2 regions of the Sanguibacter sp. Z6_81 genome follow, and region 2 is predicted to be linked to the other one. Evidence: riboswitches for the same ligand, from Rfam matches in the RefSeq annotation. Region 2 holds a riboswitch; the other holds the start of a gene.
The links. A riboswitch is a leader RNA that binds a small molecule or an ion and turns the genes downstream of it on or off. The one in region 2 is predicted to bind S-adenosylmethionine.
Positions count from the first base shown of each region.

Region 1: it holds a riboswitch for S-adenosylmethionine, as region 2 does, so the genes downstream of both, AC2AXK_RS01250 (aminotransferase class V-fold PLP-dependent enzyme) here and AC2AXK_RS03560 (methylenetetrahydrofolate reductase) in region 2, are expected to answer to the same signal.

Region 1 is NZ_JBXUFV010000001.1:261,639-275,750, reverse strand. Features, by position in the region: gene AC2AXK_RS01280 (pyridoxamine 5'-phosphate oxidase family protein) at 1-101, shown strand, start outside; gene AC2AXK_RS01275 (hypothetical protein) at 136-501, shown strand; gene AC2AXK_RS01270 (hypothetical protein) at 557-1,075, shown strand; gene AC2AXK_RS01265 (HAD family hydrolase) at 1,069-1,797, shown strand; gene AC2AXK_RS01260 (O-succinylhomoserine sulfhydrylase) at 1,745-2,965, opposite strand; gene AC2AXK_RS01255 (rhodanese-like domain-containing protein) at 2,962-3,396, opposite strand; SAM riboswitch class IV at 3,504-3,617, shown strand; gene AC2AXK_RS01250 (aminotransferase class V-fold PLP-dependent enzyme) at 3,666-5,078, shown strand; gene AC2AXK_RS01245 (tetratricopeptide repeat protein) at 5,134-6,672, opposite strand; gene AC2AXK_RS01240 (AAA family ATPase) at 6,676-7,971, opposite strand; gene AC2AXK_RS01235 (RtcB family protein) at 8,035-9,261, opposite strand; gene AC2AXK_RS01230 (class I SAM-dependent methyltransferase) at 9,438-10,241, shown strand; gene AC2AXK_RS01225 (pentapeptide repeat-containing protein) at 10,238-10,870, opposite strand; gene AC2AXK_RS01220 (GNAT family N-acetyltransferase) at 10,961-11,287, shown strand; gene AC2AXK_RS01215 (FAD-dependent oxidoreductase) at 11,335-12,441, shown strand; gene AC2AXK_RS01210 (outer membrane protein assembly factor BamB family protein) at 12,431-13,960, opposite strand; gene map (type I methionyl aminopeptidase) at 14,018-14,112, opposite strand, start outside.
Region 2 is NZ_JBXUFV010000001.1:747,037-761,148, reverse strand. Features, by position in the region: gene AC2AXK_RS03605 (N-acetylglucosamine-6-phosphate deacetylase) at 75-1,250, opposite strand; gene AC2AXK_RS03600 (NUDIX hydrolase) at 1,247-1,966, opposite strand; gene AC2AXK_RS03595 (DNA-3-methyladenine glycosylase I) at 1,992-2,663, shown strand; gene AC2AXK_RS03590 (ScbR family autoregulator-binding transcription factor) at 2,647-3,231, opposite strand; gene AC2AXK_RS03585 (AfsA-related hotdog domain-containing protein) at 3,285-4,211, shown strand; gene AC2AXK_RS03580 (NAD-dependent epimerase/dehydratase family protein) at 4,208-5,149, shown strand; gene AC2AXK_RS03575 (PH domain-containing protein) at 5,239-5,778, shown strand; gene AC2AXK_RS03570 (DUF2238 domain-containing protein) at 5,817-6,425, shown strand; gene AC2AXK_RS03565 (glycosyltransferase family 2 protein) at 6,422-7,165, shown strand; SAM riboswitch class I at 7,223-7,327, shown strand; gene AC2AXK_RS03560 (methylenetetrahydrofolate reductase) at 7,334-8,407, shown strand; gene metE (5-methyltetrahydropteroyltriglutamate--homocysteine S-methyltransferase) at 8,418-10,805, shown strand; gene AC2AXK_RS03550 (GNAT family N-acetyltransferase) at 11,046-11,552, opposite strand; gene AC2AXK_RS03545 (sugar phosphate isomerase/epimerase family protein) at 11,789-12,670, shown strand; gene AC2AXK_RS03540 (EAL domain-containing protein) at 12,753-14,112, shown strand, end outside.

The DNA.
Region 1 (14,112 bases), 490 kb from region 2:
GGAAGGGGCCGGGCCGTGTCGCGACGGTGCTCAGCCTGCTCAAGGCGAAGAGGAAGGGTGAGCGCTACGACGGTGGCGAGAACGAGACCGTCCACCTCTGACGGGGCCGTGGCGCCGGAGCGTCACGCTCGAGCGGTGACCCGGTCCCGGAGCCGACATCGGCGCCCGTACGGACGCCTCGAGACGGCTCTCGGTCTCGTTCTCGGCGTGCTGCTCCTGCTGGTGGTGATCGGGGTGGGGGCCGGGCCCGTCGTGGCCGCCTTCATCACCGACCCCGTCGAGGACAGTGCGGGGAGGGCCGTGCTCAGCGTCGTCATGATCCTCCTGGTCTGGGCCGTGCCTGCCATCGTCGGTCTGACGCTCGCCGTGGTCGGTATCCGGCTGCTCCGGTGGTGCGCCCGACGACGGCATCCCACGTCGGTCCCCGCCGGACCGGCCTCGATCGCGGACTCGGGTGGGAGACCGTCGCGCTCGGGTGGGAGACCGTCGCGCTCGGGGTGAGATCCGCGCGTCTCCTCGACGTCGCGCGCCTCGACCGTGGCGCTACCCTCGTCCTGTGCTGACAGAAGCGTTCGTGCTGGGCACCGCGTCCGTCGCCGTCCTCAGCGTCCACCAGTCCGTGAGCCGGCGCCGGCGGCGCCAGGCCCGGCTCGAGCCGTTCGAGGAGACGTTCGGGCGTGGTGCTCCCGCGAGGGACGCAGACCGGCGCCTGGCGCCCGGCGATCCGACGGCGCCGCCCGCCCAACCGCCCGCTTCCGGGCCGGCGCTCCGTGAGGTCGGTCGGCTGGAGATCGGGTTGGGGCGAGTGGTGGGGGTGCTGCTCCTGCTCGTCGCGCTCGCACTCGGCGCGGCGCTCGTCGCGGTCGTCGTCAACGCCGTGCGCACAGGCGGCGGTGAGACGACCGTCGTCCCGGCCGTGATCGGGGGGTTCGTCCTGCTGACGTTCGGCTCGACGTGCGGGTACCTGGGCGTGCGCCTGCTGCGCTCGGCCGCCGCGGGCAGGCCGCGCTGGCCGGAGCCGACTGCGGACTCGTCAGAGCCGTCCATGGTCTCGGGGCCGTCCCCGTCGTGGTGACGCAGGAGCCCGGTGCCGGGCACCGGGCGGTGGTGCTCGATCTCGACGACACCCTGTTCGACCACAGCGGCTCGGCGGCTGCCGGGTGCCGCGCGTTCGGCGTCGAGCTCGGGCTGCCCGACGATCAGGCGGCGCACCACCTCGACCGGTGGCGGGCGCTCGAGGCCGAGGCGTTCGAGGAGTACCGGGCGGGCCGCTGCACGTTCCAGGAGCAGCGCCGCGCGCGCATCAGGGCATTCGTGCCGGGCGCGGCCGGATGGGACGACCGCCGGCTCGACGCCACCTTCGACGGGTACCTGGCGCACTACCGGGCAGCCTGGGCCGCGTTCGACGACGTCGGGCCGGCCCTCGCCGCACTGCGCGCAGCGGGCCTGAGCGTGGTCGTCCTGACGAACGGGGACCACGCCCAGCAGCAGGACAAGCTCGCGCGCATCGGCGTCGCGCCGCTCGTCGACGGGCTCTTCGCATCGTCGGAGCTCCCGGCGGCCAAGCCCGACCGGGCGTGCTTCGACGCCGTCGCGGAGGCGCTCGGGGTCGCGCCGGCGGACTGCGTGATGGTCGGTGACAGTGCCGCCACCGACGTCGAGGGCGCGCTCGCGGCAGGGTGGGACGCGGTGTGGCTCGACCGGCACCGTTCAGGGCTGGCTGCGCACCGGCGCTATCCCGTCATCAGGTCGCTCGTCGAGCTTCCCGCCCGAGTGCGCGCTCGATGTCCTCGATGAGGTCGAGCGGGTCCTCGAGGCCGACGCTCAGGCGCACGGTCGTCTCCGCGATGCCGACGGCGGCGCGCCCCTCGGGGCCGAGCCGCCGGTGCGTCGTCGTCGCAGGGTGCGTGATGAGGGACTTCGCGTCGCCGAGGTTGTTGGAGATGTCGACGATCTCGAGCGCGTCGAGGAACGCGAACGCGCGCTTCTTGGCGGTGTCCGCATCGGTGCCCTCGGGCACCTCGAGGTCGAACGTCACGACCGTGCCGCCACCGGTCTGCTGCTTCCGGGCGAGCTCGTACTGCGGGTGCGACGGCAGGAACGGGTAGCGCACCCGGCTGATCCCGGGCAGGGTCTCGAGGTGCTCGGCGATGCGCAGCGCCGCGGCGGTCTGGGCATGGACCCGCAGGCTCAGGGTCTCGAGTCCTTTGAGCAGCACCCATGCGTTGAATGGGCTGAGGGACGGCCCGGTGTTGCGGATGAACTTCTGCACCGGCCCGTCGATGTACTCCTTCGAGCCGAGGATCGCGCCGCCGAGGACGCGGCCCTGGCCGTCGATGTGCTTCGTGGCGGAGTAGACGACGACATCGGCGCCGAGCTCGAACGGCCGCTGCAGCACGGGCGTCGCGAACACGTTGTCGAGCACGACGACGGCTCCCGCGGCGTGGGCCAGCTCGCACACGGCCGCGACGTCGACGATGTCCTGCATGGGGTTGGACGGCGTCTCGAAGAAGACGACGTCCGCCGGGGTGGACAGCGCCGCCTGCCACTGGTCGAGCTCGTGGGCGTCGACGTAGTCGACCGTGATGCCCCAGCCGGCGAAGATCTCGTCGAAGATCACGACGGTGGACCCGAAGAGGGCGCGGGCGGACACGATCCGCGATCCCGAGGTCACGAGCGCCGCGAGGGACGTGAACACCGCGGACATGCCCGTCGCCGTCGCGTAGCAGGCCTCGGCGCCGTCGAGCAGGCGCAGGCGCTCCTCGAACATGTGGACCGTGGGGTTGCCGTAGCGGGAGTAGATGAAGTGGTCGACGTCGCCCGCGAAGGCCGCCTCGGCCTCGGCGCCGCTGGCGTAGACGAATCCCTGGGTGAGGAAGAGCGGCTCGGACGTCTCCTCGAAGTTGCTCCGGACCTGCCCGCCGCGCACGGCGAGCGTCGCGGGACGGAGGTCACGGTCGGTCATGACGGTTCCCCGGTGTACGTCGTCGCGGGCAGACCGCGGCGCACCCAGCCGTTGACGGTCCGCTGACCGTAGGCGTCGGTGTCACCCTCGAATCCCTCGAGGACGTTGTACGACGGTCCGAACCCCGCCTCGGTGGCCCGGGTCGCGGCAGCGACGGAGCGGTGGCCGGAGCGGCACAGGAAGACCACCGGGCGCCCGTCGCCCGGCTCCACACCGACGGCCGCGAGCTCGGCGAGGAAGTCCTCGTTGGGTCCGGCCGGGGTCACCCACTGGACGAACGCGACCTCTCGGTCACCGGGGAGCTCGCTCACGTCGGGCACGCCGATCTGGCGCCACTCACCCTCGGTGCGGACGTCGACGAGGACGGCGGCGGGGTTCTCCGCGAGGAGCGCCCAGGCATCGTGGGGTGTGAGGTCTCCGGCGTAGGTCATGGTCGAGGATCACCCGCGACCCCCGCCGTGAGACAGCCCGTCCAGGATGTAAGACAAATGGGGCTCGCGCGTTGACACGTCCTGAGGCGTTCCGGATCCTTGAGACAGGTCACGAGTGCCAGCAGACAGCCCCGGCTTGCTGGCCGGCAACCCTCCTTCCGCGGTGGGGTGCCCCGGGTGAAGACCTGGCCGACGTCGCCCGACGTCGGCAAGCGCGGGGTCTGGTCGTCGTCATCGCTGGTCCCCCAGGAGTTTTCCGGAGGACCACCATGTCGATCGCCACCACAGGATGTCTGCCCGTCGTCGGGTCCGAGACGCGCGTGCCGCTCGTCGACGGCCGGACCGTCGCGTACGCGAACCTCGACTGCGCCGCCAGCGCGCCGGCGCTGCGCGCCGTCTCCGACCGGGTCGCCGAGGTGCTCCCGCTGTACGCGAGCGTGCACCGCGGTGCCGGGTACCTCTCCCAGGTCTCCACCGCCCTCTATGAGTCGGCCCGCCGGACCATCGGCGAGTTCGTCGGCGCCCGCGAGGACGACGTCACGATCATCACCCGCAACACGACCGACTCCCTCAACCTGCTCGCCGGTTGTGTCCCGACGGACGAGTCCGGGACGCCCGGGCGCGTCCTCGTCCTCGACGTCGAGCACCACGCCAACCTCCTGCCGTGGCAGCGCAGCGCCGGGGGCGCGACCGTCCTCACGGGCGAGTCGTCCGTCGCCGCGACGCTCGAGGCGTTGCGCGCCGAGCTCGCTTCCACGCACTATGCGCTCGTCGCCGTCACCGGTGCCTCGAACGTCACCGGTGAGTCGCTGCCGCTCACCGACCTCGTCCGGATCGCCCACGACGCCGGAGCGCGCGTCGCCCTCGACGGCGCCCAGCTCGTCCCGCACCGCCGCTTCTCGCTCGCGGAGACCGGCGTCGACTACGTCTCCTTCTCCGGGCACAAGACGTACGCGCCCTTCGGGTCCGGCGCGCTCGTCGGACGCCGCGACTGGCTCGACGCCGGTGAGCCGTACCTCGCCGGGGGTGGCGCCGTGCGGCAGGTGGGCCTCGTCGACGTCGAGTGGACGAAGGCGCCCGCCCGGCACGAGGCCGGCTCGCCCAACGTCGTCGGCGCCGTCGCGCTCGCGGCGGCCTGCGACGCCCTCGCGTCGGTCCCCGCAGCGGAGCTCGAGGCGCACGAGGCGATCCTGCGCGACCGCCTCGTCACCGGGCTCGGAGCGATCCCGGGCGTCGAGGTCGTGCGTGCCTGGGCCGACGCCGTCGACCCGGTGGGTGTCGTCACCTTCTCCGTCGTGGGACACGACCCCGGCCTCGTCGCGGCGTACCTGTCCGCCGAGCACGGCATCGGCGTGCGCGACGGTCGCTTCTGCGCACACCCGCTCCTGTCCCGCCTCGGGTACGACGCCGGAGCCATCCGCGCGAGCGTCGGCGTCGGGACGGTGCTCGAGGAGGTCGACCGGTTGGTCGGGGCGCTCGCGTCCTACCTCGCCGCCGGTCCGACCGTGCAGTACGAGGTCGTCGACGGCTGCTGGGCCGTCGTGGACGACCCTCGTCCGCTGCCGCAGGTGACCGGTCTCACCGGGCTGGTCGGGACGGCGGCCGCGACGCTCGGCGCGGGCGGGTCGGCGTGCGGTCCGGCGCCGGTCCAGGCGATCGTCGCAGAGCTCGCGAACGCCTGAACCCCGCGACCCGGTGACGCTCCCCGGTGACGCAGCCCGGTGACGCTGCGCGGTCCTAGAAGTCCGGGACCGTGATCGGTGGGATCCTCGGGAGCTCGATCGGCGGCACTGTCGTCGAGGGCTCGTGGAAACCGGGTGGGACCGTCACCGTCTCGCCCGAGGTGTCGCGCTCCTCGTCCCCCCAGGCCCGGGTGGCCTCCTGGAGGCGACCGAACGACGTCACGAGCAGAAGGACGAGCAGCACGGTGGCGGTCAGGGCGAGCACAGCGGCCTGGACACGGCGCCACCACCCGGCCTGGTTCCAGCGCTGAAGGACGACAGCTTCGGCGATCGCGGTGAGCGCGACGACGGCGACGATGACACCGAGGGCGGACCGGGCAGCGAGGTCCGCAGGTGGGCCGGCATCGGACAGTGCCACGAGCACGAACGGGACGAGCACGACCGGCGTCCACAGAGCTCGACCGGTCCGGTCGGTCACGAGCGTCGTCATGGCCGGGGCTGCCCACCGCGCGTCGGGCGCCGTCCCCTCAGCCTCCACGCTCGCCGCGGCGACCTCGTCGATGCTCCGCGCGCGTCGCACCTCGTACGAGAAGCTCGCGGCGCGCGCGCCGACCCACGCAGCGGTCGCGAGCAGGAGCAGCCACGCTCCGGGGATCCCGCCGCCCGCGAGCACCACACCTCCCACCGTGCCGGTGAGGATCGCGACGGTGCTGCACCCGCGCACCACCCTGCGCCACGGGGTCCGTGCCGCGAGCTCGCGGCGGACCGACATGGGCAGCTTCTCGGCCGACGAGAACCGGATGCACCCGACGAGCACCGCCACGACGAGGACGAGCGCGACCCACACGACGCGACCGCGTCCGTCGACGAGGGCCGTCCCGGTCGCGAGCAGCGCTGGCACGAGCCACAGCATCATGAGGAAGCGCCGGCGTTGGCGCGAGACCACGGCATGGAAGGTGGTCTGCAGCGTGGAGTCGGTGGGTGAGCCGGTGAGGAGGCCGGTGATGATCTCCAGCGACTCGTCCGTCGTCCCGATCTTCGCGCGCGCCTCGAGCAGCTCCCTGTCCTGGGGGTGCTGCGCCAGTCCGGCATCGAGGATCCGACGGGCCTCGCCCGTGTCGCCGACGGCACGCTCGACGGCCGCGGCGTTGGTGAAGAACCACGGTTCCCCGCTGCCGTGCTCGAGCGCGAGCCGGTAGTGGCGGCGGACCCGCTCCCGCCGGTCCGGTCCGCGGTGCGTCGCCGCGACGAACGCGAGACACATGTGCGCGACACCGTGCTGCGGGTCCGCGGCGAGAAGGGCAGAGGCGTGCTGGGTCACGAGGTCGGCGTCGCCCACCTGGATCGCGGCCCACGCGACGACCGCGTGGGCCGACCCGTGGCGGGGGTCGGCGGCGAGCGCGGCGGTGCCGGCCTCGATGACCTCGGGCCAGCGCTTCTGGTGCTCGAGGAGCCTGGCGAGCGTGAGCAGCAGCCGCGCGTCCCCGGGATGCTGGGCGAGCGTCTCGCGCACCAGGGTGTCGGCACGGGTCACCTGACCCACCGCGAGGAACGACTCGACGCGGTAGACCGCGGCGTCGACGGTGTCGGTCACGGCTCAGCGGCGCTCACGGGAGGCGATGAACTCCGCGAGGTCGTCGTACCGCCCGTCGGTGTTGGCGAACGCGACGACGTTCTTGGCCGCCGCGATCCAGGCGCCCGTCGACGGCTTGATCTCGCGCAGGACGTGGCGCAGCTCGGTCATCGTGATCGGCTGGACCTGGCCCGCGTGAATCGACCGGAGCATCGCCTGCTCCGCGGCCGACGAGACGAGGTGCTCGAGGTCGGCGCCGGAGAACCCGTCGGTGCTGCGGACGAGCTCGCCGAGGTCGATGCCCGCGATGGGGCGCCGGTCGAGGTGCATGTGGAGGATCGCTGCCCGGGCCGGCTCGTCGGGCGGCAGGACGAGCAGCGTCCGGTCGAAGCGACCGGGGCGCATGAGCGCGGGGTCGACCTCCCACGGGCTGTTGGTCGCGGCGAGCACGAAGAGCCCGTCGTTGTCCCCCGTCATGGAGTCGAGCTCCATGAGCAGCTGGTCGACCATGGCGCGCATGCCCGACCACCCGGTGCCGATGCTCGAGCGCTTGGCGCCGATCGCGTCGATCTCGTCGAGGAAGAGGACTGCGGGCGTGAGTGCGCGCGCCCGCTCGAACAACGCGTGGAGGTTCTTCTCCGTCTCCCCGAAGTGGGAGCCGAGGATGTCGGAGAGGTTCGCGGTGAGGAACCGGGCGCCGAGCTCGCCCGCGATGGCGCGCGCCATGAACGTCTTTCCGCAGCCGGGCGGGCCGTAGAGGACGAGCCCGCCGCGCAGGGACTTGCCGAACGCCTTCGCCAGCTCGGGGTGGCGCATGGGCTCGAGGAAGGACTCGTGGAGGCGGCGCTTGACGGTCTCGAGGCCGCCGACGTCCGCGAGCGTCACGCGGGTCGTGTACTCGTCGACGACGGGCGCGACCTCCCCGCTGCCGGGTGCGACGAGGAGCGGCTCACCCTCGGCGGCGGGGTCCGCCGGGTTCGCCGGGTCGACGAAGGGCGGCGGGACGGCGACGCCGTCGAGGTCGGACTCTGCCCGGTCCCAGTCGAAGCCTGCACCGTCTGTCGGCGCCGCGGGTGCCGCCGCGGGCGGACCGGCGGGATCAGCCGGCGCCGGAGACCGCAGCGCCGACGTCGCCTCGCTGAGGATCGCGAGCGCCTCCGCCGACCGCGGCTCGTGGGTGAGCGCCGTCGCCGCGTGGGTCACGGCGTCCTCGACGCGGCCCCGCTCGAGCAGGAGCCGTGCCACTTGCAGGCGCAGCTCGGTGTTCGAGGGGGCCGCCTCGAGGGCGGCGAACAGGCTCGTGAACAGGGCGTCGCTCATGCGCCGGAGCCTACCGGCGCAGTCGCGGCCGGGGCGGCGCCAGGAGCGGTGAGGAGTCCCCACTCACCCCTTGACGCACAGCACCGTCCGGAGCCGTGCGACGACCTCGACGAGGTCGGACTGAGCGGCGATGACGGAGTCGAGGTCCTTGTAGGCACCGGGGATCTCGTCGACCACCCCGGCGTCCTTGCGGCACTCGACGCCGGCGGTCTGCTCGGCGAGGTCGGTCGTCGTGAAGCGCTTCTTCGCCTGGGTGCGGGACATCCGCCGGCCCGCGCCGTGCGACGCGGACTGGAAGGACGCGTCGTTGCCGAGGCCCCGCACGATGTACGAGCCCGTGCCCATGGACCCCGGGATGAGGCCCAGCTCGCCGCGGCCTGCCCGGATCGCGCCCTTGCGGGTGACGATGAGCTCGGCGCCGTCGATCTGCTCCACCGCGACGTAGTTGTGGTGGACGTTGACGGCCTCGTCGAACTGGACGTCGAGCCCGGCGAAGGCACGCCGGACCTCGTCGACGACGAGCGCCATCATCACCGCACGCGAGCGTGCCGCGAACTCCTGCGCCCAGCGCAGGTCGTTGAGGTACGCGTCCATCTGCGGGGTGCCGGCGAGGAACACCGCGAGGTCGCGGTCGGGCAGCGTGAGGTTGTGGTCGAGGCCCTTGGCGATCGACACGTGCCGCTCCGCGAGCTCCTTGCCGATGTTCCGCGACCCGGAGTGCAGCTGCAGCCACACGACGTCGTCGGTGTCGACGCACAGCTCGATGAAGTGGTTGCCGCCGCCGAGCGTGCCGAGCTGCTTGCGCGCCCGGGGCTCGAGCTGCTGGACACCACCGTGCAGCGTCTCGAAGCGCCGCCACAGGGCCTCGGTGCCGGAGACGAACGCGGCGCTGGCCGGCCCGGCGTGGACCGGACGCAGGCGCCGGACGTCGACCGGGGACGAGTGCGCATGGAAACCCACGGGAACAGCGCGCTCGAACGCGGCACGCAGCGGCCCGAGGTCGTCGGGCAGGTCTGCCGCGGTGAGCGACGTGCGGACGCCGATCATGCCGCACCCGATGTCGACGCCGACGGCGTTCGGGGAGACCGCGTCGCGCATCGCGATGACCGACCCGACCGTCGCGCCCTTGCCGAGGTGGACGTCGGGCATGACACGCACGCCCTCGACCCACGGCAGTGCCGCGATGTTGCGCAGCTGCTGCAGCGCCTGCTGCTCGACCTCGTGGGGGTGCGCCCACATGAGGGTGGACGCCTGGGCGCCGGGCAGGGGGACGGGGAACTCGGTGTGCATGGCTGCTCTCTCGGACGGGCGCCGGATGTCGCGGCGCGGGGTCTGCGACCGTAGCCGGGCGCGCGCTGTGATGCCCAGGCAATTGTTTGCCGGAGCCTGCTGCTGCGCACCCCGGTGTGCCAGGGTGTGGGGACCGCCGGCGGCACGCCGGTGTCCACGGCGAGCTGGGGGCGAGCGTGAGCAGACGAGGTCTGGGGTGGCGTGCGGCGTACGAGGTGCTCGCGCTGCGGGTGCGTCGGCCGGAGTGGGCGTTCATGAACTACGGCTACGCGCCGTCGGTGGACGACGCCGGGGACCTCGTCCTGTCGACCGAGGACGAGCCGGACCGGCTGTGCATCAACCTGTACGAGCAGACCATCGGCGACGTGAGCCTTGAGGGGCTCGACGTGCTCGAGGTGGGGTCGGGGCGCGGTGGCGGGAGCTCGTACGTCGCGCGTCACCACCAGCCGCGCTCCGTCGTCGGTCTCGACTTCTCGGCCGCGGCGGTGAGGCTGAGCCGCGCCCACCGGCGGGCGCCCGGGCTGCGGTTCGTCCGGGGCGACGCCCAGGCGATGCCCTTCCCGGACGCATCCTTCGACGTCGTGCTCAACGTCGAGTCGTCGCACTGCTACCCGTCCGTGCCCGCGTTCCTCGCGGAGGTGCGCCGGGTGCTCCGCCCCGGCGGGCGGCTGCTGTTCGCCGACTTCCGGGCCGCCGACGACGTGCCGGAGCTCATGCGTCAGCTGCAGGGTTCCGGGCTCGTGCTGGAGCACGAGGAGGACGTCACGGACGGAGTGGTGGCGGCGCTGCGGCGCGACGACACCCGCAAGCGCGAGCTCATCGGGTCCTGGCTCCCGCGGGTGGTGCACCCGCTCATGCGGCGCTTCGCCGCGGTCGAGGGGTCGCGCGGGTTCGAGGCGTTCGACACCGGGCGGACGAGGTACGTGGTGACTCGTCTCGTGAAGCCGGTGGCGGTCTCTAGTCCGCAACCACGGCGCTAGTCCGCGACGACGATGCCCAGGTGCCCCGCGAGCAGGGGAGCGAGGTCGTCGAGCTGCTCGGCGCTGATCGTTGCGCCCTTGAGGCCTGCGAGCCCGGTGATCTTCGACATCCGCAGACCCGTGAGGTCGACCTTCTTCAGCTGGGCGTTCTTGGTGATGACGCTGTCCGCCCGGGTCTCGACGAATCGGACGTCGCTCGCACGGACTCCCGTGAGGTCGATCTCCCCGATGACGCAGTTCTCGAACGTCACGCCTGTCAGCCGGGTGTCCCGGAGGTTGAGGTAGTCGATCTTCGTGCCCGAGATCGTCACGCGCACCCATTCGCTCCCGTACGCCTGGACGCCACCGAGGCGGCTCGACCGCACGGACACCGTCTGCCACGAGCCGCTCGATGCGTCGAGGGAGTCGGCGGTCACGGTCTCGAACGTGCAGTCCATGAGGCGGGCCGACTCGAGCCGCAGGCCCGAGAGGTTCGTGCGGCTGAACGTGCAGTCCATGAGCCGGGAGTCCGACGCGTCGACGTCCCGCAGGTCGACACCGTCGTACACGCCGTCCTCGATGTAGGCCTCTGGCTCGAGCGTCGTCGAGGGCGGGTCGAAAGCGTCGTCGGGGGTCGTCTCGTCGGCCATGGCTCCACTCTGGCACGCGCAACCGACGCCCACGGCACTCGCGCGGAAAACAGGCTGAGCCAGGCCCGGCACCTCTGGCAGGGTTGCCGCATGCACCACGACACCATCCTCACCGGCCACGGGGTCCGCCTCGTCCCGCTCGCCGTCGAGCACGCCCCGGCGCTCGCGGACATGGTCGACGACGAGCTCTGGGCGGGCATGGCCGTCGCGGTCCCCGACACCACGGCGTCGATGACGCACGACATCGAGGCGGCCCACGCGACGCCCGGACGGCTTGCCTTCACGGTCCTCGGGGACGACGACGTCGTGCGCGGGAGCACGTCGCTCTACGACTGGACGCACGCGCAGGAGTGGCCGGGCGTGCGGGAGGGGCTGCTCGCGCGGCTCGGCGGCGGCGCCGACGCGGCGACGGAATAGCCCCACGCGCCGCGGGGTTCCCCTGGCAGACGACCGGAGGAGGCAACGTGCTCGACGTGGTGGTGATCGGCGCCGGCCAGGCCGGCCTCTCGGCCGCGTACCACCTGCTCCGGCGGGGCCACGAGCCGGGGACGTCGTTCGTCGTCCTCGATGCCAACGACGGTCCGGGTGGTGCGTGGCGGCACCGCTGGCCGTCGCTCACCCTCGGCGCCGCGCACGGGATCCACGACCTGCCCGGTGCGCCGCTCGGCACCCCGGACCCGACCGAGCCGGCGTCCGCCGTCGTCGCCCGGTACTACGGCGACTACGAGCACGACCTCGGCCTGCCGGTGCACCGGCCCGTCACGGTCCGGGAGGTGCGGTCCGACGACGGACCCACTGGCCCGCTCACCGTCGTCACCGACACCGGGACGTGGGAGACCGCGACGGTCATCAACGCCACCGGCACGTGGGACAGGCCGCACTGGCCGTACTACCCGGGGCGCGACCGCTTCCGCGGGCGGCAGCTGCACACGAGGGACTTCTGGTCCGCGGAGGAGTTCCGCGGGCAGCGCGTCGTCGTCGTCGGCGGCGGGACGTCCGCGGTGCAGTTCCTGCTGCAGCTCGCTGCGGCCGGTGCGTCGACGACGTGGGCGACCCGTCGGCCGCCGGTGTTCGGGGAGCGGGAGTTCGATGCCGAGTGGGGGCGTGACGTCGAGCGCAGCGTGGCCGCTCGCACCGACGCCGGGCTGCCGACCCTGTCCGTCGTCGCCGCGACGGGCCTGCCGCTCATCCCGGAGTACCAGCGGGGGATCGAGGACGGCATCCTCGTGTCCCACGGCATGTTCACGGAGATCGTCGAGGACGGGGTGGTGTTCCCCGACGGGGAGGTCGTGCCGGCCGACGTGATCCTCTGGGCCACGGGGTTCCGACCGGTCGTCAGGCACCTCGCTCCCTTGCGCCTGCGGGAGTCCGGCGGTGGCATCACGACGGACGGCGCACGCGTGGCCCGCGACCCGCGCGTCCTTCTCGCGGGCTACGGTGCCGGGGCGTCGACCATCGGGGCGACACGGACCGGGCGGGCCGCTGCGGTGGCGGCGTCACAGGCTGCGCGGGGTCGCCCCCGCTCGAGCGGCGGCGTGCATCCCGACGCCGGTCACGCCGTCAGGGCGTGAAGACGTGCGTGACGAGCGCTCCGGCGGCGTCGGCGCCCGAGAGGACGACCCGGCCGTGGTGTGACGTGACGGCCGCGAGTGCATCGATCCCGACGTCGGCGGCGTCCACGGACCACGCGACCGTGCCGTCGGTCGACGAGTAGGCCGTGACCGCGGTGAGATCCTGGACGAGGAGGTTCTCCCCGTCACTCGTCGTGATCGCGGACGGCACCACGGGCAGGCTCCACAGCTCCGCGCCGTCCTCCAGGCTGAGAGCGGTCACCGTGTCGGTGCCCGTGCGGGTGAGCACCACGACGTCGTCGAACGTCATCGACCAGTGCATCGACGGGTTGTCCACCGACCAGACCTCGTCGCCGTCGGCCGTCGAGAAGGCCCGGACGTCCTCGTCGTCCAGGAGGACGAGGACGTCGGGCGCGGTCGTGCTGAACCAGTCGATGTTCGTGAACTGGCCCTCCGCGTCGACAAGCTCCTCTCCGTCTCCTGAGAAGAGCTGCACCCCCGCTGCGCTCCACACGAACACCGAACCGTCGTCGAGGATCTTCGCGCTGGTCGAACCGCTCACGGGGTTGCTCCAGAGCTCGGCGCCGTCCTCCGTGTCGTGGAGCGAGACTGACGTGGAGGTGAGGACCACCAGTCGATCGTCCGTCAGGGCCGTGACGCGCACGTTCGAGGCGTTCTTGACGTCATGTGTCCACAGGGGGTCGCCGTGGGTGTCGTACATCTCGACGCGAGCGCCGTCGAGGGTGACGAACCCCTCCGGCGAGATCAGCGGCAGGACCTTCGCGCCGGACCAGAGGTCGGTCCGCGCACCGGTGTCCGGATCGACCGTGAACAGGATGCCTTCGTCGGCCGGGGTCGTGCCCACGCAGACGAACTCGTCGAAGGTGTGCACGGAGCACTGGGCGTAGCCGCCGTCCGTCGCCAGGTCGAGCACCCACAGGTGCTCGCCCGTCGCAGCATCGACCCCGATGAGCCCGACCGATGTCTCGCTCGCCCAGAGCTGGATGAGCGCGACCCCGTCGAGGACCGGCACGCCGCTCTCCCGCGGGAAGAAGACGAGCGCACCGGCGTCGGGCGCCAGTCCCGAGGCTGCGACGTCCGCGGCAGTCACGGTCCACTCGTCGGGTGCCCAGGTGCCGTCAGGAGCGACCGAGCCGTTCGGCGGCGGTTGGTCGGCCTCGTCGTCGGACGCGTCGTCGTCAGCTCGTTCCGTCTCCTCAGTGTCCTCCGCGGCCTCGGCATCCTCCGTGGCCTGCGTGTCCTCGGACGGACCGAGGACCCCGGTCAGTGCGAGCGCCCCCGTTGCGGCCGCGCCGACGACGAGGACCAGGGCCAGGACCCAGGTGATCACGACGCCCCGGGGACGTGGCGGGCGTGCCCCCACGCTCTGCGGGTGGGCCGGCGGGCCCTGGTGCGGCGGGCCCTGGTGCGGCGGGCCCTGGTGCGACGCACCGTGCCCGTCCGGGAGGTGCCCGGGGGGCGGCGGTGGGGGCGGCGGCGGACCGAAGGGCTGGGACATGCCGCTCATACTAAGTGGATCGGGACAGGTCCCTGCGGGTCCGGGACAGGCTGCGGCTCAGGCTTGCGGCGCCAGGGTGAGGATCTCCGCCCCGTCGTCGGTGATGGCGACGGTGTGCTCGCTGTGCGCGGTCCGGCAGCCGGTGGCGCTGC
Region 2 (14,112 bases):
CCTCGTGGGCACCGTCCAGGCGACGGCCGAGGGCACACCGGGCGCCGATGCGCGCGCGAGCCCGCCGACACCCCTCACTCCGTGCCGACCCGCGCACCTGCGCGCCACACCTCCGCGACGTCACCGTCAGGGCCCAGGACGACGACGTCGCCCCGCGCCCCCTCCCGGAGGTGCCCGACGTCCGGCAGACCCAGGACCGCCGCGGGCGTGCTCGTCACCGCAGCGAGCGCGTCCCCGAACGGCACTCCCGCGACGTCCGTCGCGTACCGGAGGGCGGCGTCGAGCGTCAGGGTGCTGCCCGCGATCGCCCCGCCATCCCGCAGCCGCGCCACCCGGTCGACGACGTCGACGACGAGCCCGCCGAGCGTGTACTCGCCGTCGGGCATCGCCGCCGCGGCGATCGCGTCCGTGACGAGCGCGACCCGCCCGGGACCGGCCGAGCGCACGGCGTGCGCGAGCGTCAGCGGGTGCAGGTGGACGCCGTCGGCGATGACCTCGACGACGACGCGCGGGTCCTCGAGCAGCGCGAGGACCGGCCCCGGCGCGCGGTGGTGGACGGGCGGCATCGCGTTGAACAGGTGCGTCGCGAGCCGCGCCCCGGCGTCGACGGCAGCGGTCGCCGTCGTGGCGTCGGCACCCGTGTGCCCGACGGCCGCCACGGCTCCGTGCCCCACGACGCGACGCACCGCGTCGAGGCCGCCCGGCAGCTCGGGCGCCAGTGTCACCACCCGCACGACGCCGGAGGACAGCACGGTGTCGATGTCCGTGGGGTCCGGGTCGACGAGGAACCGGGGGTCGTGCGCACCACGGTGGTGCGGGCTGAGCCACGGGCCCTCGAGGTGCACCCCCGCCAGCTCGCCGTCCGCGACGAGGTCGGCGAGGCCCGCGACAGCGGTGCGCAGCACGGGTACCGGCGCCGTCGTGAGGCTGCCGACGAGCGTCGTCGTGCCGTGAGCACGGTGCAGCCGGACGGCACGCAGGACGTCCTCCTCGGCGGCGAGGTCCGCGAAGCTTCCCCCTGCGCCGCCGTGGCAGTGCAGGTCGACGAACCCCGGGACGACACGGTGCCCGCGGGCGTCCCGCCGCGGCAACCCCGCCCACCGCTCCGGCAGCTGGCCGCCGCCCGAGCCCGCGACACGTCCACCGACGAGCGCGAGCCACCCGTCGGCGAGCACGTGGCTGCCCGTGTGGACCTCACCGCCGAGAAGGACGAGGTCGCCCCCGCGCGCCGCGAGCGGCCCCCCGGTCATCGCGCCAACCCGTCCTGTGCCGCCGCGTGCACCTGGGAGCGGGCGAACGCGCGGGCACGCTCGACCCGCGCGTCGAGCCCGTCGGCGCACCCGGCAGGCAACGCGTCCACCGGCCACCACGCCACGTCGGTGCTCTCCGGGCTCACCGCCACCGGGTCAGCCGGGTCTGCCACGACGACGAAGCCGACGTCGATGTGCCAGGCGCACGCACCGAAGCCGCCGCCGAGGGCGTGCCGGTCGATGTCGGCGGGGGCCCGCGACGGCACGGCGAACCGCTCGAGACCCGTCTCCTCCCGCAGCTCCCGGAGCGCACCAGCGAGGAGGCTGTCGTCCTCCGGGTCGGTGTGCCCGCCGGGCTGCACCCAGAAGCGTCCTTTGCGGTGGTAGCACAGGAGGGTGCTCGTCAGTCCTGCGTCGAAGACGATCGTGCTGCCGGTGAGGTGCTCGGGGATGGTCCGCGAGAGGGCGGCGACCCCGTGCTCGACGAGGTGCGCGATCGCCCGGGCCTGCGCCCGCTCCTGCTCCGCGGTCGCCGGCTCGAGGGCACGGAGCGTGTCCAGCACGTGTGCCGGAGCGTCGGACGAGGAGGGCCGTGGACTCGTGAGGACCATGACCCCAGCCAACCACGGGAGCTCGCGGAGCAGGAGGAGCAGCCGTCCGCCCACGTGTGGACCACCGCCCGTGTCCACCGCGCCTGCGTGCGAACCAGCCATCATCGGTGGCGCCGGGCACAGTAGGGGGATGAACGTTCCCGCCACCGCAACGATCCGGACCTCCGTGGACGAGCCCGCCCCGCAGCTCCCGCCCGGCACGACCGGGAGGTGCTTCGGCGACGGCATCCCGCTCTACGAGGAGTACCACGACACCGAGTGGGGCGTGCCGGTCCACGGGGAGGCGGAACTCTTCGAGCGCCTCGCCCTCGAGGGCTTCCAGTCCGGGCTCTCCTGGCTCACGGTGCTGCGCAAGCGCCCCGCGTTCCGCGACCGCTTCGCCGGGTTCGACCCGGAGGTCGTCGCCCGCTTCACCGACGCCGACGTCGCACGGCTCCTCGAGGACACCGCAATCATCCGCAACCGCGCGAAGATCCTCGCCGTGGTCCGCAACGCCCGGGCGGTCGTCGCCCTGCACGACGCGGGCCAGACCCTCGACGAGATCATCTGGTCCGCCGCTCCCGACGCGACCGCGCGGGAACGACCGCGACTGCCCTCCGACGTCCCTGCCTCCACGCCCGGGTCGAAGGCGCTGGCGAAGACGCTCAAGTCGCACGGCTTCGCGTTCGTCGGCCCGACGACGGCCTACGCGACGATGCAGGCGTGCGGGATCGTCGACGACCACCTCGTCACCTGCCCCGTCGTGCTGTTGGGCGAGCAGGTGAGCGCGGGACGGACGGCCCCTGCTACGCCATCCCGTTGAGGAGCAGGTCCCACAGTCCGTCGGTGAGGTTCTCGAGGCTCTGCCGCTCGTCGAGGTCCTCCGACACCTGCTGCACCCCGAACCATGCCGCGACGGACAGGTGGGCCACACGCGGGATGTCGAGGTCCTTGCGGATCTCGCCGGCCTCGGCGGCGCGCTCGAGGAACATCTGGGACGTCTGGATCCAGGCGATGAAGGGGCGCGGCAGCTCGACGTCGATCGCGGCCCGGTCGCGGACCAGACGCACGGCCGCGCGGATGTGGATGTCGTCGCGGTAGGCGATCGCCACCTGGCCCGTCAGCCAGCGGATGGCCTCGAGGGAACCCCGTCCGCGCGCCTCCGCCTCGCGGACGAGCGGCTCCCAGGCGCCGTGGTAGTTGTCGACGATCGACTTCGCGATGTCACCCTTGGACTGATAGTGGAAGTACAGGGCTCCCTTGGTCAGTCCCAGGCGCTCCGCGATGACGGACAGGGAGGCACCGACGTAGCCGTGCGCCTCGAACTCCTCCGCGGCCACCTCGAGGATGGCAGCCCTCGTGGCTGCCCGCTGGTCGCTTCGTCGTGACACGCACTGCTCCCCGGGGGTTGGTCGAATTACGAGCCGGTCGTACCATTCACCCCATGACTGAGGAAGATCCATACGGGCGGAATATGCACGAGCCTACCTTTTCCCGCCCGGTGGACCGGGCGATGGTGCACCGACGCGCCGCTGCGGAAGTCTTTCTCACAGGCGCGGACCAGCGCGGTCCGCATGCCTGGATGTTCGACGTCCAGATCCCGCGTGGGCACGTCATGCTCCCGCCGCGGGCCACCGAGCTCCCCCTGACACTCTCCGTCGAGGCGATCCGGCAGATGGGACTCTATATGGGCCACGCGGGGTATGGCATCCCCCGGGACTGGGCTTTCACCCTCCAGGGAGCGACATTCGCGTGGTCGGGGGACGGAGCGGTGCAGTTCCCCGAGTTCGCGCCGATCGAGCTCACCGCCCTCGTCACGGTGACGGACAAGCTCATGCGCAAGGGCGTCGTCAGCGGCCTGTCCGCGACGATCGAGTTCTATCTCGACGGTGAGACCGTCGCGCACGGCACGGGCGAGCTCCGCTGCATCAGCCCTGTCCACTACAAGGCGTTCCGGCGCCGAGCACCGCGGCCTGAGGACGTGCCCCGCCGCTACGACGACGCACCGGTCCGCGACCTGCGCCCGGTGGCCGGCGGCTACGAGGCCACCATCGGTTACAGCCACGCCAACCCCTTCTTCTTCGACCACCCCGTCGACCACCTGCCCGGCATGCTCCTGCTGCACTCCACGACGCACATGTTCGGGGTCGCACTGCCCGGCTCCGAGATCATGGGTGTCGACTTCACGTGCGCTGCGTTCCCCGAGTTCGAGCCGGCGCTCGAGCTCCGCGTCGCTGTCGACGAGCTGGAGCACCGCGTCGTCGTGACATTCCTGCAGGGCAGCACGCCCATCGCGACGAGCGTGGCCACCGGTCGGGCCCGGGACGGGGTCCGGACCTCGGAGCAGCAGCCGCTCGGCGCGCACGCATGAGCGGTGCACCCCGCGTCGTCGTCGTCGGCGGTACCGGCTTCATCGGGTCCCACATCGTCCGCGCGCTCGCTGCGGACGGCGTCGCGGCCGTCACCTCGACGACACGACGCGCGGGCGCGCCCGTGCAGCCCGGGGTGCGGACGGTGCTCGCTGACCTCGCCGACCCGTCCACCCTCCTCGCTGCGGTCGAGGGCGCCGACGTGGTCGTGCATGCGGCGTCCTACGTGGGGCGTGACGCCGCGGTGAGCGAGATGACGAACGTCGCGGGCACCGCGGCCCTCCTCGCCGCCGCCCGGCAGGGCGGGGTGCAGCGCACCGTCTACGTGTCGACGACCTCCGTGTACGGCACCGGCCCGCACCGCGGGATCGCCGAGGACGAGGTGGCGGCCCACCCGGAGTCGGTCGCGAGCACGCACCGGCTCGCGGCGGAGCGGCTCGTGCTCGAGGCCGGCGGGACGGTCCTGCGCCCCAACCTCGTCTACGGCTCCGGGGACAGGTGGTTCGTGCCCGCCCTCGCTGCCGTCACCGCCCGGCTCGGCGCGACGCTCGAGGACGCCGCTGCCCGCATCTCCGTGATCGCCGTCGAGGACCTCGCGCGCATCGTGGCGACCTTGAGCACGAGCACGGCGGCCGCCGCAGCCCTCTCGTCGTCGGGCACGGTCCTGCACGCGAGCGCTCCGGAACCCGTCGCCGTGCGGTCGATCATCGACTCCCTCGTCGCCGACCTCGGCCTCCCCGCCCCCGGGCGGAACCTCACCGCGGCCGAGGCGCGCGCCGTCCTGCCCACGGAGCAGGTCAGCGACCACCAGCTCGCCCTGCTCACGCAGGACCACTGGTACGACGCGGACCTCGTGTGGTCCCTCGTCGGCACGCCCCCGACCGAGGCGTTCCGGCTCACCGAGGACCACCGACGCTGGTACGCCGCGGCGCTGAGCTGAGACCTGCGGCCAGCCCTGCTCGGCCGTGGGCGCCGCGCGCGTCCGCACGTGCCCCGGGGCCTGAGCCCGCAAGTGGCAGGATGCTCGCCATGACCATCAGCCAGACGCTCGGCGAGGGCGAGCACGTCGTCCTCAACCTGCGCACGCACGCCAAAGCCCTGTTCCGTCCGGCTCTCGTGCTCGTGCTCGCCGTCGCGGCCGTGCTCGCGGCGCTGCTCCTCATCCCGGACAGCGGCGCGCAGGGCTGGCTCCAGCTCGCCGTCGGCGTCCTCGCGCTCGTCGCCGTCCTCGGCTGGGCGCTCGTGCCGTTCCTGCGGTGGGTGACCTCCCGCTACACCCTCACCAACCGTCGCCTCATCACCCGCAGCGGCATCCTCACGCGCACCGGCCGGGACATCCCGCTCTACCGCATCAACGACGTCACGTACGAGAAGGGGCTGCTCGACCGCATCCTCGGGTGCGGCACGCTCGTCATCTCCGACGCGACCGACAAGGCCGGCGTCGTGCTCCACGACATCCCGAACATCGAGCGCGTCCACGTCCAGCTCGCCGACCTGCTCTTCGCCGCCGACGACGGCACGGACGACGGCGAGCGCCCGCCCGGTGAGCCGCGCCGCGTGAGGCGCTGAGCGCGGCAGCCCGCCCCGGTCGTCGCTAGTGTTGCCCGGTGATCACCGCCGAGGCCCTCAGACCGCGGAACAGCACCATCCTCGTCGCGGACGGGCTCCGGGTGGCCGGGGCGGTGAGCATCGTCGTCGCTGGCGTGTGGCTCGGGTTCGTCGGGGTCGCACTCTTCGCTCTCGTCCTCCTCGGCCTCGTCGTGCCGCGGGCCGTGGGGCTGCCCGGCCCGCTCGACCTGTCGAACGGCGTCGTCCTGCTCGCCGCGGGGTGGATCAGCGCCTTCGACCTGTACACGTCGGTCGGCTGGCTGGACCTCGCCGTGCACCTCGTCGCGAACGGCGTGCTCGCCGTGCTCGTCTACGAGCTGCTCGCCGCGGTCGGTGCGGTACCGCCGGCGCCGGGCCGGGCGGCGCCGGGTCCGGCCCAGCCGCCCGGCAGCACTGTCCTCCGGCGGCCGCGGCTCGGCATCGCCGTGACGACGACCGCGATCGGCATGCTGCTCGCCGTCCTGTGGGAGTTCGGCGAGTGGGCCGGCCACACCTTCGTCGAGGACACGATCAGCGTCGGGTACCAGGACACGCTCGGAGACCTCGCAGCCGGCGGGCTGGGCTCCCTGCTCGCGGGCATCCTGCTCGCACGGGCGCCCCGCCGGTGAGCCTGCGGCTGTCCGTCGTCATCCCGTGCAAGGACGATGCGGAGCTCCTCGCCCGCTGCCTCGAGGCCCTGGCGCGCCAGACGCACCTCGCGGACGAGATCGTCGTCGTCGACAACGCGTCGTCGGACGACAGCGCGGACGTGGCACGGGCTGCAGGCGCTCGCGTCGTCGTCGAGCCCGCCCCCGGGATCCCCGCCGCCGCGTCCGCGGGGTACGACGCCGCGACCGGTGACGTCATCGCCCGGTGCGACGCGGACACGCTGCCGCCGGTCGACTGGTTGGAGCGGGTGCACGCGGCGTTCGTCGACGACCCGCGGCTCAGTGCGCTCACCGGGGCGGGGACGTTCTACGACCTCCCTGGCCTGCGCGGGGTCGCAGCGCGGACGTTCTACATGCGCGGGTACTACTGGGGCATGCACGCCGCCCTCGCCGGGGTGCCGCTGTGGGGCTCCAACATGGCGCTGCGCCGGCAGACGTGGGCGCAGGTGAGCGACCAGGTGCACCGCGACGACCCGCTCGTGCACGACGACACCGACCTGAGCTTCCAGCTCCACCCGTCTGTCCGCGTGCGGTACGACCGCGACCTCGTCGTCGGGGTCTCGGGGCGGACCTTCGCCTCCCCCGGGAGCCTGGCACGGCGTTTCCGCTGGGCGTTCCGCACCCTTGCCGTGAACTGGCGGGTCGCCCCGCCGTGGACCCGGTGGTCCCGCCGCCTCGCGTCCCAGGACCGACCCACCTGACGTCTCAGCCGATGGACAGTCCTGGACCAGCTGGTGGATGCCGACCTACAGTGGCGACAACCATCCAGAGCGGTCGAGAGTCCTGGCTCGTCGACGCCGCAGCAACCCCCCACAATGGAAGCCTCCTGAGGGTGCGGGTGCTAACGCCAGGTCCGATGGAGATCACCCATGACGGCTTCCGCAGCAGTACCCCCGGTGCACCGCGGTGCACCGCACGAACGACCCCGGGTCGAGCGACCCACCGTGTCGTTCGAGCTCATGCCCCCGCGCAACCCCGACGCGGCACCGAAGTTCTGGACCACGGCCGAGCGCCTCGTCTCTGCGCGCCCCGACTTCATCTCCGTCACCTACGGCGCCGCCGGCGGTGACCGGGCCACGGCGCGCGCCGTGGTGAGCCGACTCATCCGCGAGACTCCCGTGCTGCCCATCGCACACCTCACGTGCGTGGGGGCGTCCCGGGACAACGTGGCCGAGGTCATCGACGAGTTCCTCGCCGAGGGCGTGCGCAGCTTCCTCGCGCTGCGGGGAGACCCCCCGCGCGACCAGCCCGACTGGCGCCCCAGCCCCGACGGCGTCAACTCCTCGGACGAGCTCGTCGCGCTGCTGCGCGAGGTCGAGGCCTCACGCTGCGCTGCGGACCCCTCCACCGCGCTGCGGTCCGCCGCGCAGCCGCTGACCATCGCCGTCGCGGCGTTCCCCGGGGGGAACCTCGCCGCAGGGACGAGCCGCGAGCAGGAGGTCCAGCGGCTGCTCGAGAAGCAGCGGGCAGGCGCCGACTTCGCGATGACCCAGCTCTTCTACGAGCCGAGCACGTACATCGACTTCGTGGACGCCGCCCGCAGCGCGGGCGTCACGCTCCCGATCCTCGCGGGGATCCTGCCCATGACCGACCCGGCGCGGCTCGCCCGCGTCGAGACCCTCACCGGCGTCCCCGCCCCGGCAGCCGTCGTCCGCGACCTCGAGAAGGTCAGCGACCCGGCACGCCGCCACACTCTCGGCATCCGCGCCACCGTGGACCTCGCGGACGCCGTCCTCGCAGCCGGAGCCCCGGGCCTGCACATCTACACGTTCAACAAGCACGAAGCCGCACTAGACCTGCTCGAGGGCGTACACCTCGGCGGCGGGCACAGCACCGGAGACGCCTCCGGTGCCGGCTCGGACCTGGCCAGCGGGCCGTGGGTCGGCGCATCCATAGCAGCACTCCACCCGCCTGCGACCCCGGTCGCCGCGCAGAACTCCTAGGGATGACCCCATGACGCACCACGAGCACACCCATGCCCAGAACCGGACGACAAGCCGGACACAACCGACCATTCCCGTCCCGTTCCCGGCGGCGACCATCCTCGGCTACCCGAGGATCGGCCCGCGCCGCGAGCTGAAGAAGGCCGTCGAGGCCTTCTGGGCCGGACGCACCGACGTCGACACCCTCGAGGCGACCGCCGCGGCCCTGCGCAAGCGGACCCGGGACCGCCTCGTCGAGCTCGGCCTGCCCGCCGCAGGAGGCGCCGTCCCGGGCTCGTTCTCCTTCTACGACCAGGTGCTCGACGCCGCCACGACCGTCGGCGCCGTCCCCGCGCGGTTCGCGGGGCTCGCCGACGCCGACGGCCGGCTCGACCTCGCCGGCTACTTCACCGTCGCGCGCGGCGCCGGGGACGACGCCCCCCTCGAGATGACGAAGTGGTTCGACACGAACTACCACTACCTCGTCCCCGAGATCGGCCCGGACACGACGTTCCGGTACGCCAGCGACCGGATCGTCGCCGAGTTCACCGAGGCTCTCGCCGACGGCGTGAGCACCCGTCCCGTGATCGTCGGACCGGTGACGTTCCTCCTCCTGAGCAAGGCGGCCGACGACGCACCCGCCGGGTTCCGGCCGCTGTCGCGGCTCGCTGACCTGCTCCCGGTCTACGCCGAGCTGCTCCGCGCGCTCGCCGCGGCCGGTGCGCAGTGGGTGCAGCTCGACGAGCCGGGCCTCGTCACGGACACCATCGACGTGCCGCTCGTCGACGCCCAGCGTGCCCTCGCCGAGGCCTACCGGGTGCTGGGGACCGGGCTGGCACGCCCCGAGCGACCCGCGCTCCTCGTCGCCGCGCCGTACGGGGACCTCCTGGACGCGCTGCCGATCCTCGCCGCGAGCGACATCGACGCCCTCGCGGTCGACCTCGTGAAGGGCGCAGCACCCACCGCGCCCGTCCAGGGCCTCGAGACCAAGACCCTCGTCGCCGGAGTGGTCGACGGTCACAACATCTGGCGGGCCGACCTGTCCGCGAGGCTCGAGGTGCTCGAACGCCTCGAAGGACTCGGGGCGGGCGCCGTGAGCGTGGGCACCTCGACGTCCCTCCAACACGTCCCGCACGACGTCGAGGACGAGCCCGCGCTCGACCCGACGCTCGCGTCCTGGCTCGCGTTCGCCGACCAGAAGGTCGCCGAGGTCGTCACCCTCGCCGAGGGCCTCGCCGAGGGACGCGAGGCGATCCACGCCGAGCTCCTCGCCGCCTCCGACGCCCTCGCGTCGCGGGCGCGGGCGACCGGCGTCCTCGTCCCGGCCGTGCGGGAACGCACCGCAGCCCTGCAGGACGGTGACTTCCACCGGGGGCCTGCGCACGAACGGCGCGTCGCGCAGACCGGACGCCTCGCCCTGCCCCTGCTGCCCACCACGACGATCGGGTCGTTCCCGCAGACCGCCGAGATCCGCCGCGCCCGCGCCGCTCATGCCCGCGGAGAGCTCTCGCTCGAGGCGTACGAGGAGCAGATGCGCGGCGAGATCCGCCGGGTCGTCGACCTCCAGGAGCGCATCGGTCTCGACGTCCTCGTGCACGGCGAGGCCGAGCGCAACGACATGGTCCAGTACTTCGCGGAGCTGCTCGACGGGTTCGCGGTGACCCGCAACGGCTGGGTGCAGTCGTACGGGTCACGCTGCACGCGCCCGTCGATCCTCTGGGGCGACGTCTCCCGGCCGGCACCCATGACCGTCGGCTGGGCGCAGTACGCGCAGTCGCTCACGAGCAAGCCCGTCAAGGGCATGCTCACGGGCCCGGTGACGATCATGGCGTGGTCGTTCGTGCGGGACGACGTGCCGCTGGCGGAGACGGCCCACCAGATCGGTCTGGCGCTCCGGGACGAGGTCGCGGACCTCGAAGCCGCCGGCATCGCGATCATCCAGGTCGACGAACCGGCACTGCGCGAGCTGCTGCCCCTGCGGACCGTGGACCAGGCGCAGTACCTCAGCTGGTCCGTCGGGTCGTTCACGCTCGCGACCGCGGGCGTGCGCCCGGACACGCAGATCCACACGCACCTGTGCTACTCGGAGTTCGGCGAGGTCATCGGGGCGATCGACGCCCTCGACGCCGACGTCACCTCGATCGAGGCGGCGCGGTCACGGATGGAGATCCTGCCCGATCTTGCCGCGTCCGGGTTCGCACGCGGTGTGGGGCCGGGCGTCTACGACATCCATTCCCCGCGCGTGCCGTCGCTGGAGGAGGTCACCGAGCTGCTCGAGCTCGCCGTGAAGTCGGTGGACCCGGCCCTGCTGTGGGTCAACCCCGACTGCGGCCTCAAGACGCGAGGCTACGCCGAGACCACGCCGTCCCTCGAGCACCTCGTCGCCGCTGCCGCGACCGTGCGGACACGCCTCGGCTGAGCCACACCGCGGCGTCGGGCTGGCTCCGGCCGGCCCGGCGTCGCAGCCAGGCGATCCCCAGCACGCCGAGAAGCCCTGTGCGGACCACTGGCTGCGCGGCGGTGACCTTGACGAGTCGCGCGCTGCTCGTGAGCACTCCCTGTCGCTGCAGCACCCGGCCCGCCAGGGCCGTCGGACGACGCACCCCGGGGGCCGTCCGCACGGGTGCCCGACGCGCGAGGGACGGGACGTGGGCGGCCATCAGAGCCCCGCCCCCGTGAGCGTCTTCGCCATGAGCACAGCCGGCCCGTGCACCGAGCGCACGTTCTCGAGGCTCACCCAGCCGCTCTTCGTGTAGAGCCGTTCATGGTGCTCGGTGATGAGGTGCAGACGTTCGTGGCCCCGCGCGACGGCGGCAGCCTCGATGGCCTCACTCAGCCGGACGGACAAGCCGAGACCGCGGTGCTCCGGGTGGACGAACAACGCGGAGAGCCACGGCGTGAGATCAGGGCGGCGGGGGTAGTCGGACGGCCACAGGCTCGCCATGCCCACCGCCTTGCCGTGCCTGACCGCGACGACGGTCTCGTAGGCGTCGTCGTGCAACGGCAAGGTGTAGGTGTTGAGCGCCCGCTGCAGCGTGCTGCCGCTCTGGCTGCCCCAGTTGCCGAACCCCCAGGCGGCGCAGACCTCGACGAGCTCAGGTCGCTCGGCGATCCGGATGAGGTCGACGCCCGTCCCGACGTCGTACCGGCTCATCGTGGCCAACATGCCGGGCTCCAGTGTGCAGCGCCTGCTGATCCGCTCATGCTGACCTCCGTCGGTCCTGGTGCGCCGCGAGATTTCAACCGGGTGAAATATGGCGCTCAACTTTCCTGCCGGAAGGTTAGCGCTTAACATCCGCCGCGGGAAGGGGTCCGTGAGCGTCTGTGCTGACCGCATGCCGTTTCCACAGCGCGCCTCACGCTCTGCAGGACCGTCGGGCACAGCGGGACTAGGGTGGAAAGATGCGCGACGCAGCGAGAGACGCCACACCCGGAGGACGACCAGGGCAGGACATCAAGGTCACGTTGTCCAGCGCGTCGGTGTACCCGCGCAAGGTCGGGTACGCGTTCGAGCTCGCCGCCGAGCTCGGCTTCGACGGCATCGAGGTCATGGTGTGGTCCGACCCCACGACGCAGGACGACAACGCGCTCGCGCAGCTCGCCGCCGACCACGGCGTCGAGATCCGCAGCATCCACGCCCCCACGCTCCTCGTCAGTCAGAAGGTCTGGGGCAGCAAGCCCGGTCCCAAGCTCGCCAAGGCCGTCGACATGGCCGGCGCCCTCGGCGCGGGCACCGTCGTCGTGCACCCCCCGTTCTCGTGGCAGCGCAAGTACTCGCGCCGGTTCGTCGAGCAGGTGCAGGACCTCACCGAGGAGTCCGGGCTCACCATCGCGGTCGAGAACATGTACCCGTGGCGCAGCAAGCGCCGTGACTACGGTGCGTACCTGCCGGGCTGGGACCCCACGGAGCACGCGTACGACGCCGTGACACTCGACCTGTCGCACGCCGCCACCGCACGCCAGGACAGCCTCGAGATGGCCAAGGGCTTCGGTGACCGGCTGCGCCACGTGCACCTGGCCGACGGGTCGGGCTCCGGCAAGGACGAGCACCTCGTCCCCGGCCGGGGCAACCAGCCGTGTGCCGAGCTGCTGTGCCACCTCGTCGAGACCGGGTGGACGGGCGACGTCGCGATCGAGATCGGCACCCGCAAGGCCCGAACGGCTGCCGAGCGCCGGTCCGACGTCCAGACGTCGCTCGCGTTCGCCCGCACGTACCTCACGCCCGGAGAGCACCCCGACTTCGTCGTGCCGCCGTCGCACCACCGACCCGACGACGCCTGGTGAGCCGGAGCCCGCACATCTCATGAACACCGCGGTCGTGCCGATGGTGACAGCGACAGGGACAGCCAGCAGCAGGGAGGGGCCAGTGGCCGACAGCGGGTCCACCCGTCCCGCTGACGCACCCGAGGGCGAGGACGCCGCGCGGTGCGTCCATCCCACCGTGCTCACCTACGCACGCAGCACGACGGGCCACTACTTCGGCGAGATGCTCGCCGGCATCAATCGTGAGGTCGCGGCGTCGGGCGGTCGGCTCATCGTCCTGCAGACGCTCGACCTCGAGGACTCCGACGACTTCATGGTCGGTCTCCCCGAGTTCGACCTCCCGCTGGCCGTCGACCACGTCGACGGTGCGGTCGCGATGGTCCTCGCCGCGGACGCTCCCGTCCTGCAGCGGCTGCGCGACGCCGGCAAGCCGACGATCCTCACCCACGCGGTCGAGGGGTTCGACGCACCCGTCGTCCTGCCCGGGAACCTCGCCAGCGCGCGCGCCGCGGTGGAGCACCTCATCGCGCATGGGCACCGGCAGATCGGGTTCGTCGGCGAGCTCAGCCAGACGGACCGTCGCGAACGGTACGACATGTATGTCGAGGTGCTCGCCGAGCACGGCATCGCGCCCCGCTCGGAGTTCTTCCTCGCCACCGAGGACGCCATCGAGACGGGCGGATACCTCGCGGGCCTCGAGGTCGCACGCGCCGTGGAGCGGCCCACCGCGATCGTCGCGGCGACGGACCGCAACGCCATCGGGCTGCTGGCAGCGCTCGCCGACGAGGGCGTCGGGGTCCCCGACGAGGTCGCGGTCATCGGCTTCGACAACACCGAAGCGGGCGCCTTCGCCGTCCCCTCGCTGACGAGCGTCGACCTGTCCTTCAGCGAGGTCGGAGCGCTGGCCGGCCGTCTGCTCCTCCGGTCGATCGCAGGCGACCCCCCGCCGGCGTGCGTGCACCGCCCGGACGGTGACGTCGTCATGGCCTGGCGTGGCTCCTGCGGGTGCACGGCAGACGGGATGATCGGCGGCGAGCGCTCCGCTCCGGCCGACGTGCCTGACACCTCCGAGACAGCCGTGCTGCGGAGCGAGCTTCGAACGATGCTCGCGGACACGCTCCTGTACTCCAGCAAGATCTCCGACCACGAGGCCGCGGTCCTCGAGGCGGACGCGGTGCTCACACGGCTGACGAGCTCGGCGGAGTCGACGCCGCGCGAGGTGCGGTCCCTGCTGACCATCCTCACCGGGCTCCGCTCCCGGCCCGAGCGCCTCCACCGCATCGGCGACAGGATCTTCGACTACATCCGCGGTGCAGGGCCGGACACCCGCATCTCGGAGCTCAACGCTGGCCTGTGGCAGCTGCGCGCCGGCGCGTACCTCAAGCGCAGCACCCACCAGGACACGATGATGAACGAGCAGTTCCGGGTCGCCACCGGGCTGCTGCACACCTCTGCGGTCGACC